Linked DNA regions of Rhodobacter capsulatus SB 1003. The protein of the gene in region 1 interacts with the protein of each later gene in a pairwise test. Links are inferred from orthologs where the notes say so. Each region holds a gene or a part of one and is shown on either strand. Other genes may lie near its edges.

The links.
Region 2: the proteins of RCAP_RS04395 (region 1) and ndk interact in binary tests that used the Escherichia coli proteins (3 or more experiments, as listed by UniProt). The link is inferred for Rhodobacter capsulatus SB 1003 from one-to-one orthologs.

What each region holds. Positions count from the first base shown.
Region 1 is NC_014034.1:966,191-971,487, reverse strand. Bases 1,446-4,445 are described here. They hold RCAP_RS04395 (5-formyltetrahydrofolate cyclo-ligase), read right to left. Parts: upstream 3,234-4,445; coding sequence 2,658-3,233; downstream 1,446-2,657. Other genes in these bases: mgtE (magnesium transporter), read right to left, coding at 3,230-4,445; RCAP_RS04400 (zinc ribbon domain-containing protein YjdM), read right to left, coding at 2,267-2,611; RCAP_RS04405 (CHAP domain-containing protein), read left to right, coding at 1,633-2,217. In the rest of the region: RCAP_RS04415 (SLC13 family permease), read right to left, coding at 1-372; RCAP_RS04410 (TIGR00282 family metallophosphoesterase), read right to left, coding at 504-1,319; more of mgtE, read right to left, coding at 4,446-4,612; guaD (guanine deaminase), read left to right, coding at 4,742-5,297. UniProt on the Escherichia coli protein: Involved in the removal of 5-formyltetrahydrofolate.
Region 2 is NC_014034.1:1,851,696-1,856,695, reverse strand. Bases 1,195-3,897 are described here. They hold ndk (nucleoside-diphosphate kinase), read right to left. Parts: upstream 2,906-3,897; coding sequence 2,483-2,905; downstream 1,195-2,482. Other genes in these bases: RCAP_RS08520 (ABC-F family ATP-binding cassette domain-containing protein), read left to right, coding at 3,114-3,897; RCAP_RS08530 (TfoX/Sxy family DNA transformation protein), read left to right, coding at 2,112-2,459; RCAP_RS19585 (hypothetical protein), read left to right, coding at 1,848-2,003; RCAP_RS08540 (RrF2 family transcriptional regulator), read left to right, coding at 1,195-1,629. Outside these bases: RCAP_RS08545 (cytochrome-c peroxidase), read left to right, coding at 1-896; more of RCAP_RS08540, read left to right, coding at 1,123-1,194; more of RCAP_RS08520, read left to right, coding at 3,898-4,970; RCAP_RS08515 (nucleoside hydrolase), read left to right, coding at 4,999-5,000. UniProt on the Escherichia coli protein: Major role in the synthesis of nucleoside triphosphates other than ATP. The ATP gamma phosphate is transferred to the NDP beta phosphate via a ping-pong mechanism, using a phosphorylated active-site intermediate.

The sequences.
Region 1 (5,297 bases):
CACCGCCACGACGGGGGTGTTGTTCATGAAGGCCGAGGCGCCCATGACGATGGCGAAGAGCAGCGCCGTGGTGGTGGCCGGGCGTTCGTCGATCTGGCTTTCGACGGCACGGGTGGCGCGGTCCAGCGCGCCGGTGCGCACCAGCGCCCCCATGATCAGGAACATGAAGGCGATCGTCCAGGGCGCCGAATTCGAGAGCGCCCCCACCGCCTCCTTGTAGGGCACAAGGCCCAGCACCAGCATCAGGGCGGCGCCGCCGATGGCGATGACTTCGGGCGGATCCTTTTCGCGCACGAACAGAACGAACATGCCCAGCACGATGGCGATGGACAGCCATGCCTGCGCCGCGGCGCCCAGTCCAAGGTCGATCATCTCAGGCCCCTCTGCTTCGCCGCGATACTAGCCGCCCAAGCCATGCGGGCAAGCTTTCATCGCCGCTTTCCGTGCCATCTTCGGCTGTCGGCGGGAAAATGCTGTTTTTGCGGACATATGGCGGCCAAGGCTCAGACCGGCAGCGCCTCGGGCAACCGCCCGCCCAGCCGCACCGGGGCAATGCGCGTGGCCTTGCCCGTGCGGTCGTCGGTCTCGACATAGACGCCCGAAAGCGTCACCGGCCCCTCGGCCGGGGTGAAACGGTCGCGCGTCATCCCGGTCAGGAACCGGCGCATCGGCTCGGCCTTTTCCATGCCGATGATGCTGTCGTAATCGCCGCACATCCCCGCGTCGGACAGATAGGCGGTGCCGCCCTTGAGGATCACCGCATCGGCGGTGGGCACATGGGTATGCGTGCCGACGACAAGGCTGGCGCGGCCGTCGCAATACTGCCCCATCGCCATCTTTTCCGAGGTCGCCTCGCAATGCACGTCGACCAGAATCGCCTGCGCCAGCCCGCCCAGCGGATGCGTGCGCAAGGCGGTGTCGATCGCCGAGAACGGATCGTCGAAGGGGCGCTTCATGAAGACCTGGCCCAGCACCTGCGCGACCAGAACCTTGCGGCCGCGGCGGTCCTCGAACAGCCGCGCGCCCTTGCCGGGCGCCTCTTTCGCGTAATTCAGCGGCCGGATCACCCGCGGCTCGGTTTCGATGAAGCGCAGCATGTCCTTCTGGTCGAAGGCATGATCGCCCAGCGTCACCACATCGGCCCCCGCGGCAAGCAGCAGTTTCGCATGCTCGCCGGTCAGCCCCATGCCCCCCGAGGCGTTTTCGCCGTTCACCACGACGAAATCGAGCCCCCAGTCCGCGCGCAGCTTCGGCAGCCGTTCCGCCACCCCCGCACGTCCCGCGCGCCCCATCACATCGCCAAGAAACAAGATCTTCATGGGCTTCCTTAGGCCGAAGCCCCGCCGGAAAGCAACCGTTGCCTTGCGCAAAACGCCATTTCCGCCGCGTTCGGGGGCCGGTTCCGGCATCGGCCCGGGGCCCCGGCAGAAAGGGCGACTCCCCCGCGGACCCATCGGGCGACCTAGAGAAAAATTTCAGCCTCGGCGGAAATCCGCTGCCCGGAAAGCCGGTTGACGGCAGGAATCCGCCCGTTTTCCGCCCCCCGCCCGCAGAGCGCTTTAACCTTGATGCCATTCCCGGTTAGGAGGTCATCTCGACGAAGCCACGCACTCACATTTCGTTACAGGTCCGATGAACATCACGCTGACATCCTCCGGGCGCCTTGCCCGGCTTCCCCTCGCTCTTGCCGTTCTGGCCGCGCTTTCGGCTTGCGGCGGCGGCGGCGGCGGAACCGACCAGGCCACGCGGATGAGCTTCGCCTCGGCGCAGGAACGCCCCGAGGGCGTCGATCCGGCCCGGCGCGACAGCGCGGTGTCGCTGGCGCGGGAACTGCGGGCGCGCGGCGGCCGGGTCTGGTGCGTGCCCTTCGCGCGCACTGTCTCGGGGATCGATCTGCAGGGCAATGCGGGCACCTGGTGGTCGAAGGCCTCGGGCCGCTATGCGCGCAGCCACCGTCCCGAACCGGGCGCGGTCATGGCCTTTTCGCCCACCCGCAAGATGCCGATGGGCCATGTCGCGGTGGTCTCCGAAGTCGTCTCGCCGCGCGAGATCAAGATCGATCATGCGAACTGGCAGCGCAACCGGGTGTCGCTGGGCATGACCGTGCATGACGTGTCGAAGAACAACGACTGGAGCCAGGTCCGGGTGATGAGCCAGGAAAGCGTCGCGGGCCGGGTCTATCCGGTCTCGGGCTTCATCCTCAAGGACCGGGGCTGAGCCCCCCCTCCCCGGAAACGGCAAGGGCGCCCCGCGGCGCCCTTTTTCGTCAGTCCTGAACCTTTTTCACGAATTGCGACTTCAGCCCGATCTGGCCGATGCCGGGCAGCTTGCAATCGATGTCGTGATCGCCCGGCACCAGCCTTATGCCGCGGACCTTGGTGCCGACCTTGACCACCTGCGAGCTGCCCTTGAGCTTGAGATCCTTGATCACCGTCACCGTGTCGCCATCGGAGAGCACATTGCCGACGGCATCGCGGATCACGCCGCTTTCGGCGGCATCGCCGCCGGGGGCCCATTCATGGCCACATTCGGGACAGGTGAAAAGCGCATCCACCTGATAGGTGAAGGTGCTGGCACATTCGGGGCACGGCGGCAGGGTGTCATCGGTCATGCCCCGCTTTAGCCCGCGCGGGCGGGCTTGACCAGAGCGCGCGGCCTCAGCCCCGGCCGGGATCGGGGGGCAGCGGCAGGATCGGCCCGGCCTCGGTCACGATCAGATCAAGCGGCTGATCGGTGGGCTCGGTCGGCACGGTGTCAAGCTCCTGCGCCGCAAAGGCGAAGCCGATCGCCGTCACCGGCCCGGCCGCGCGCAGCCGTTCCAGCGTGCGGTCGTAAAAACCGCCGCCATAGCCCAGCCGGAACCCGCGCCGGTCAAAGGCGACCAGCGGCACGATCAGCACCCGCGGCGTGATCTCGGCGCCGGTTTCGGGGACAAGGGCGCCGAACGGACCGGGGATCAGGGGTGCCTCGGGCGTCCAGGCGCGGAATGTCAGCGGCAGGCCCTCGCCCGCAATCACCGGCACGCCGACCGCGCCCCTGTGCGCCGCCATCGCCGGGCGCGGGTCGATCTCGGTGCGGATCGGCAGGTAACCCGCCATCGGCGCCCCCTCAAACCGCATCAGCGCCGCCAGCAGATGCGCGCAGGCCGCGCCCTGCCCCGCCGCAAAGGCGGATTTGCGCGCCCCGAAGGCGGTCTTGCGCGCCGCAGCCTTCCGCGCCGTCAGATCGGTCATATCAGCACCCAGCTCGCCAGACCCAGAAAGGCGAAAAAGCCCATAACATCGGTCAGCGTGGTGACAAAGGTGCCCGAGGCCAGCGCCGGATCCAGCCCCAGCCGTTCCAGCGTCAGGGGCACCATCACGCCGCCGAGCGCCGCGACCAGCTGATTGACGATCATCGCCAGCCCCAGAACCACGCCCAGCTCGACATGGCCAAAGATCAGCCCGCCCGCGACGCCCAGAAGCAGCGCCAGGCTCAGCCCGTTCACCAGCCCGGCGCCGATTTCCCGCAACACCACCCGGCGCGCGTTCGAGGCGGTCAGATCGCGCGTCGCCAAGGCCCGCACCGCCACGGCCAGCGATTGCGTCCCCGCGATCCCCCCGGTCGAGGCGACGATCGGCATCAGCGCCGCCAGCGCCACCAGCGCGGAAATCGTCGCCTGGAACTGCGAAATCACGATGGCCGAGAGCGAGGCGGTGAACAGATTGGCGACCAGCCAGGGCAGCCGCTGCCGCACCGTTTCCAGCACCGAATCGGAGATCGAGCTTTCCTCGCCCACCCCCGCCAGCCGCAGGATGTCTTCTTCGTGTTCCTCATCGAGCACGTTCATCGCGTCATCGATGGTGATCACGCCGACCAGACGGCCGTCGTCATCCACGACAGGCGCCGAAATCAGGTGATACTGGTTGAAGGCATAGGCGACGTCGCCCTCTTCCTGACGGGCGGAAATGGTGCGGAAACTGTCCTCGGTGATCGCCGTCAGCGCGGTCTCGGGCTTTGAGGACAGGATCTTGCCCAAGGTCACATAGCCCACCGGATGATGCGCCGGATCGACCAGAATCACGTGATAGAACTGGTCGGGCAGCCAGTCCTCGCGTTGCAGAAAGCCGATCGCCTCGGCCACGGTCCAATGCAGGGGGGCCACGACGACCTCGCGCTGCATCAGACGGCCGGCGGAATTTTCGGGCCAGGTCAGCGATTGCTCGACCGCGGCGCGGTCGGTTTCATCCAGCGCCTCAAGGATGGCTTCCTGCTGGACCTCTTCCAGATCCTCGATCAGGTCGACGACGTCATCGGAATCAAGCTCGCGGACCGCCTCGGCCAGAACATCGGCCGGGATCTGCTCGATCACCTCCTCGCGGATGGATTCGTCGATCTCGGTCAGGATCTCGCCGTCCATCTCGCGGCCGTAAAGCCGCAGGATCTCGCGCCGTTCGGCGGTGGTGACCTGTTCCAGAAGGTCGGCGATATCGGCGCCATGCAGCGGTTCGAGCAGCTCGGCCAGCAGCGCGGCATCGCCCGCCTCGGTCGCGGTCAGAACGCTTTCGACCAGATCCTCGGTCAGCGCGGGCAGGTCTTCGGCTTCGTGCTCTTCTGCCCGCTCTTGTGCCATGCCGCCCCCTGTTGCTGCCCGCTTATGATTTCCGCTACCTTATCGCAGCCGACTGCGACAAAAAAGCCGTGATTGCCGAAGCCTGATCGCGGCCCTAGCATGGGGGCGCACGGGAAAGGAAGGTGGCGCGTGGAGATTTTGCTGGGGCAGGTGCTGCGATATGCGGGCGATCCGATGGTCGAGGGGCCCGGGGCCGCCCGGCACGACCGTCACGGCGCGGTGGCGATCGAGGCGGGGCGGATCGTCGATCTGGGCCCGGCCGAGGCGGTTCTGGCGCGCTTCCCGCAGGCGCGGCGCACCGATCTGGGCGCGCGGCTGATTTCTGCGGGCTTTGTCGATGCGCATGTGCATTACCCGCAGACCGCGATCATCGCGAGCTGGGGCAAGCGGCTGATCGACTGGCTCAATACCTACACCTTCCCCGAGGAGATGCGCTTTGCCGATCCCGCCTATGCGGCCGAGATCGCCTCGCGCTATCTCGACCTTGCGCTGGCGCATGGCACGACCTCGATGTGTTCCTATGCGACGATCCATTCCTCCTCGGTCGATGCCTTCATGGGCGAGGCGGCGCGGCGGGGGATGCGGGCGCTCGCCGGGCGGACCTGCATGGACCGCGACACCGCGCCCGCGGGGCTGCGCGACAGCGCGCAGGCGGCTTACGACGAAAGCAAGTCGCTGCTGACGC
Region 2 (5,000 bases), 890 kb from region 1 along the record:
GCGACAAGATCGATCTGGGGGCGATGCTGTTCTTTGATCCGCGGATGTCGAAATCGGGCGTGTTCTCGTGTCAGTCCTGCCACAACGTCGGGCTTGGCGGGGTGGACGGGCTGGAAACCTCGATCGGGCACGGCTGGCAGAAGGGGCCGCGCAATGCGCCCACCGCGCTGAACGCCGTCTTCAACGTGGCACAATTCTGGGACGGCCGCGCCCCGGATCTGGCGGCGCAGGCCAAGGGTCCGGTGCAGGCGGGCGTCGAGATGAACAACACCCCCGAAAATCTGGTGGCGACGGTGCAATCGATGCCGGGCTATGTCGAGGCCTTCGCCAAGGCCTTCCCGGGGCAGAAGGACCCGATCAGCTTCGACAATTTCGCGCTGGCGGTCGAGGCCTTCGAGGCCACGCTGATCACGCCGAATTCGAAATTCGACCAATGGCTGATGGGCGCCGATGGCGCGATGAGCGCGGATGAAAAGGCCGGGCTGAAGCTGTTCATCGACACCGGCTGCGCGGCTTGCCACAACGGTATCAACATCGGCGGCAACGGCTATTACCCCTTCGGCGTGGTGGAAAAACCCGGCGCCGAGGTGCTGCCCGCGGGCGACAAGGGCCGCTTTGCGGTCACCGCGACGGCGGATGACGAATATGTCTTCCGCGCCGGGCCCTTGCGCAACATCGCGCTGACCGCGCCCTATTTCCACTCCGGCAAGGTCTGGGATCTGCGCGAGGCGGTGTCGGTGATGGCGAATTCGCAGCTGGGCGCGACGCTTGACGACACGCAGGTCGATCAGATCACCGCCTTCCTTGGCACGCTGACCGGCGAGCAGCCCGAGGTGGTGCATCCGATCCTGCCGGTGCGCAGCGCCCAGACGCCCCGGCCCGAGCACATGAACTGAGCTCTGCGCAAATTTGCGGCACAAAGGGCGCGGGGTTCTTCCTCGCGCCTGTTCTTTTGGCGCCGCCCCGATCGTCCCCCGCAAGGACTTGCCGCAAAAGGAATACCTTGCAGACATATTGCCGCAAGGACACCGTTGCACTGTCAATCGCCGCGAAATCCTGACATATGTCAAAACAATATCTGTGACATGCCTTATTCCGTTTTCGGCAACCCCTGGAGCCAGCATGCGACTGACGACTCGGACCAACCTGGCAATGCGCACCCTGATGTTCTGCGCCGTGAACGGCGACAGGATCGTGCGCAAGCACGAAATCGCCGAGGCCTGCAACGCCTCGGAAAACCACCTGGCGCAGGTGGTGAACACGCTGGCGCAGCGCGGCTTCATCGAAACGCAGCGCGGGCGCTCGGGCGGGTTGCGGCTGGCGCGTCCGATGGATCAGATCGGCGTCGGCGAGGTGTTGCGCACCTTCGAAGCCGTGCTGCCCTTCGTCGAATGTCTGGACGGCGACAACAACACCTGTCCGCTGTGCGATGCCTGCCGTTTCCGCGATGCGATCGAGGCGGCGCTCGAGGCCTTTTACACCGCGATGGACCGCCATTCCGTGGGCGATCTGGTGCGCGACAACGACGCATTGGAGCATCTTCTGCGCCTGCCCGGGGCGCCGCGGATCGGCATCTGCGGGGCGGGGCCGCGGGCCCGCGCGACGCTGACGGCGGATCTGGACGTCTGACCGCTCCTCACGGAAATGTTTCGAAATCAACGGATTTCTCACGGCCCCGCAGGGTTTGCGCCTGCGGGGTCGGCCATTTTCCGCCCGGCCGTTTCGGGTAACGCTAACGCTCCTTTCATCGTGAGTTGAACTTTCGCGCGGGCCTGTTTAGCTGCGTCATAGTGTCGCCGCAATTGAGGCGCCCCATGACGGGGCAAGGCGACAAAGCGAGGCCCGAGATGCAACAGACGCAACAAATGGGAATGGTGTCTTCCGACCAGCAGGAAGGCGTGCACCGTCAACAGGTCGAGGCGAAAGCTTCGGTGCAGCAGCAGGGCCACGCGGAAAAACCCGTGCAGGCCGGCAAGACGATCACCGACTGGGCCTCGATCTGAGGCCCTCGGACCGGGGCCGCTGACCGGCTCCGCCGCGCAGGCCAAAGGCCGCGCAGACTTGCGGGACGGCTCTTGATCGGAGAGACTTCTTCTGATCCGGAGCGTCCCATGCAGTCCCCCCTTCCCTCTCCCCTCACCGACATTGCGGGCATCGGCCCCGCCACCGCCGAGGGTTTCACCCGCGCGGGCATCGCCAGCGCCGAGGCGCTGCGCGCCATGGGCGCCGATGCGGCCTATGAAGCCTGGCTGCGCGCGGGCAACCCGCCGCATTTCATCGGCTATTATGCTTTGGTGATGGCGCTGCAGGGCCGCCCCTGGAACGATTGCCGCGGCGCCGAAAAGGACGCGCTGCGCCTCCGCTTCGATGCGATGAAGGCGCGGACGCAGGGCAAGGAAAAGGGCCACCCCGGGATCGAGGCGGCCCTTGACGAAATTGGCGTCGGCCTTCGGCGCTAGCCGCAGGCCGGGACTGCGGCCGATCAGCCGACCAGTTCGAGGCCCGAGAAGAAGAAGGCGATTTCGACCGCGGCGGTTTCCGGCGCATCCGAGCCGTGGACCGAGTTTTCGCCGACCGAGAGGGCGAATTCCTTGCGGATGGTGCCATCGACGGCGTTGGCCGGGTTGGTGGCGCCCATCACTTCGCGGTTCTTGGCGATCGCGCCTTCGCCTTCGAGCACTTGCACGACGACCGGCTCGGACGCCATGAATTCGCACAGCTCGCCATAGAAGGGGCGTTCCTTGTGCACTTCGTAGAATTTGCCGGCCTGTTCCAGGCTCAGCTTGATGCGTTTTTGCGCGACGATGCGCAGGCCCGCTTCCTCGAATTTGGCATTGATCTTGCCGGTGAGGTTGCGGCGCGTCGCGTCGGGTTTGATGATCGAAAGCGTGCGTTCGATGGCCATGAGGGGAAGCCTCTTTGGTTGGGGACCGGCAAGCCGGTCAGAAAAGCGTCTGGCGCCTGCTATCATGCGGCAGGGATGTTGAAAACCCCCGGGCAACTGCCGTTTTGGGCAGGAAATGCGACAAATGCGCAACGCTGTCCCGAAAGGATTGCCCCTGCCCCGCGCCCGCGCCATTGACGCGGCCCCTCGGCTGGGGCAGAGCCGGACCATGCTCACGCTTGACGCCATCACCTATGCCATCGAGGGCCGCCCGCTGTTCGACGCAGCCTCGGCCCGCATCCCCACCGGACACAAGGTCGGCCTTGTCGGCGCCAATGGCGCGGGGAAAACCACGCTGTTCCGGCTGATCCGGGGCGAGCTTGCGCTCGAATCGGGCGAGATCGGCCTGCCCCAGCACGCCCGCATCGGCGGCGTCGCGCAGGAGGTGCCCTCCTCTGCCACGAGCCTGATCGACACCGTTCTGGCCGCCGATACCGAACGCGCCGATTTGCTGGCCGAGGCGCAGACCGCGACCGATCCGGGGCGGATTGCCGAGATCCAGACCCGGCTGGCCGATATCGACGCCTGGTCGGCCGAGGGCCGGGCCTCGGCGATCCTGCGCGGGCTTGGCTTTGACGCCGAGGCGCAGCGCCGCCCCTGTTCGGATTTCTCGGGCGGCTGGCGGATGCGCGTGGCGCTGGCGGGGGTGCTGTTTGCCCAACCCGATCTCTTGCTTCTGGACGAGCCGACGAACTATCTCGACCTGGAAGGGGCTTTGTGGCTGGAACAATATCTGGCCCGCTACCCGCATACGGTCCTCATCATCAGCCATGACCGCGATTTGCTGAACCCGGCCGTGGGCGCGATCCTGCATCTGGAAAACCGCAAGCTGACGCTGTGGAACGGGCCCTATGACCAGTTCGCCCGTCAACGCGCGGCGGCGCGGGCCAATCTGGCGGCAGCGGCGAAAAAGCAGGAGGCGCGGCGGGCGCATCTGCAAAGCTTCGTCGATCGCTTCAAGGCCAAGGCGACAAAGGCCGCGCAGGCGCAGGCCCGCGTCAAGATGCTGGAAAAGATGGAGCCGATCACCGCCCCCGAGGAGGCGGCGAAACAGGTCTTCAGCTTCCCGGTGCCCGAACAGCTTTCTCCGCCGATCATCACGCTGGATGGGGCGGCGGTGGGCTATGGCGACAAGCCGATCCTGCGGCGACTGAATTTGCGCATCGATCAGGATGACCGGATCGCGCTTCTGGGCCGCAACGGCGAGGGGAAATCGACGCTGTCGAAGCTTCTGGCGGGCAAGCTCGAGACCTGCGAGGGGCGGATTGCCCGGTCCTCGAAACTGCGGATCGGCTATTTCGCCCAGCATCAGGTCGACGAGCTGGACCTGACCGCGACGCCGCTTTTGCACTTGCAGCGCCTGCGCCCCGAGGAGCATCAATCGAAGCTGCGCGCGCGGCTGGCGGGCTTCGGGCTTCTGGCCGATCAGGCGGAAACCGCGGTGGGCAAGCTCTCGGGCGGGCAGAAGGCGCGGCTCTCGCTGCTTCTGGCCACTTTGGACGCGCCGCATCTGCTGATCCTTGACGAGCCGACGAACCACCTGGACATCGAAAGCCGCGAGGCTTTGGTCGAGGCGCTGACCGCCTATTCGGGCGCGGTGATCCTGGTCAGCCACGACATGCATCTTTTGTCGCTCGTCGCCGACCGGCTCTGGCTGGTCAAGGGCGGTGCGGTGGCGCCCTATGCCGCCGATCTGGAGGCCTACCGGGCCGAATTGCTGGCGGGCGATCCCGAGGACCGCCCCGCGCCGAAAGCGGTGGAAAAGAAGGCCGCCCCCCCCTCGCGCGAGCGGATTCTGGCGCTGCGCGCCGAGGCGCGCAAATGCGAGGAGCGGGTCGAAAAGCTGGCCGAGATGCTGGCGAAGCTTGACGAGAAACTCGCCGATCCTACCCTTTACGAGGCTGCCCGTGCCGCCGAGCGCGAGAAATGGATGCTCAAGCACGCCGAAGCCCGCGAAGCGATGGCGCGGGCCGAGGAGCTCTGGATGGCGGCGCTGGAAGCGCTGGAAACCGCAATGGCGGGCTGAGGGCACGGCCCGAAGGCAGAGGCAGAACAT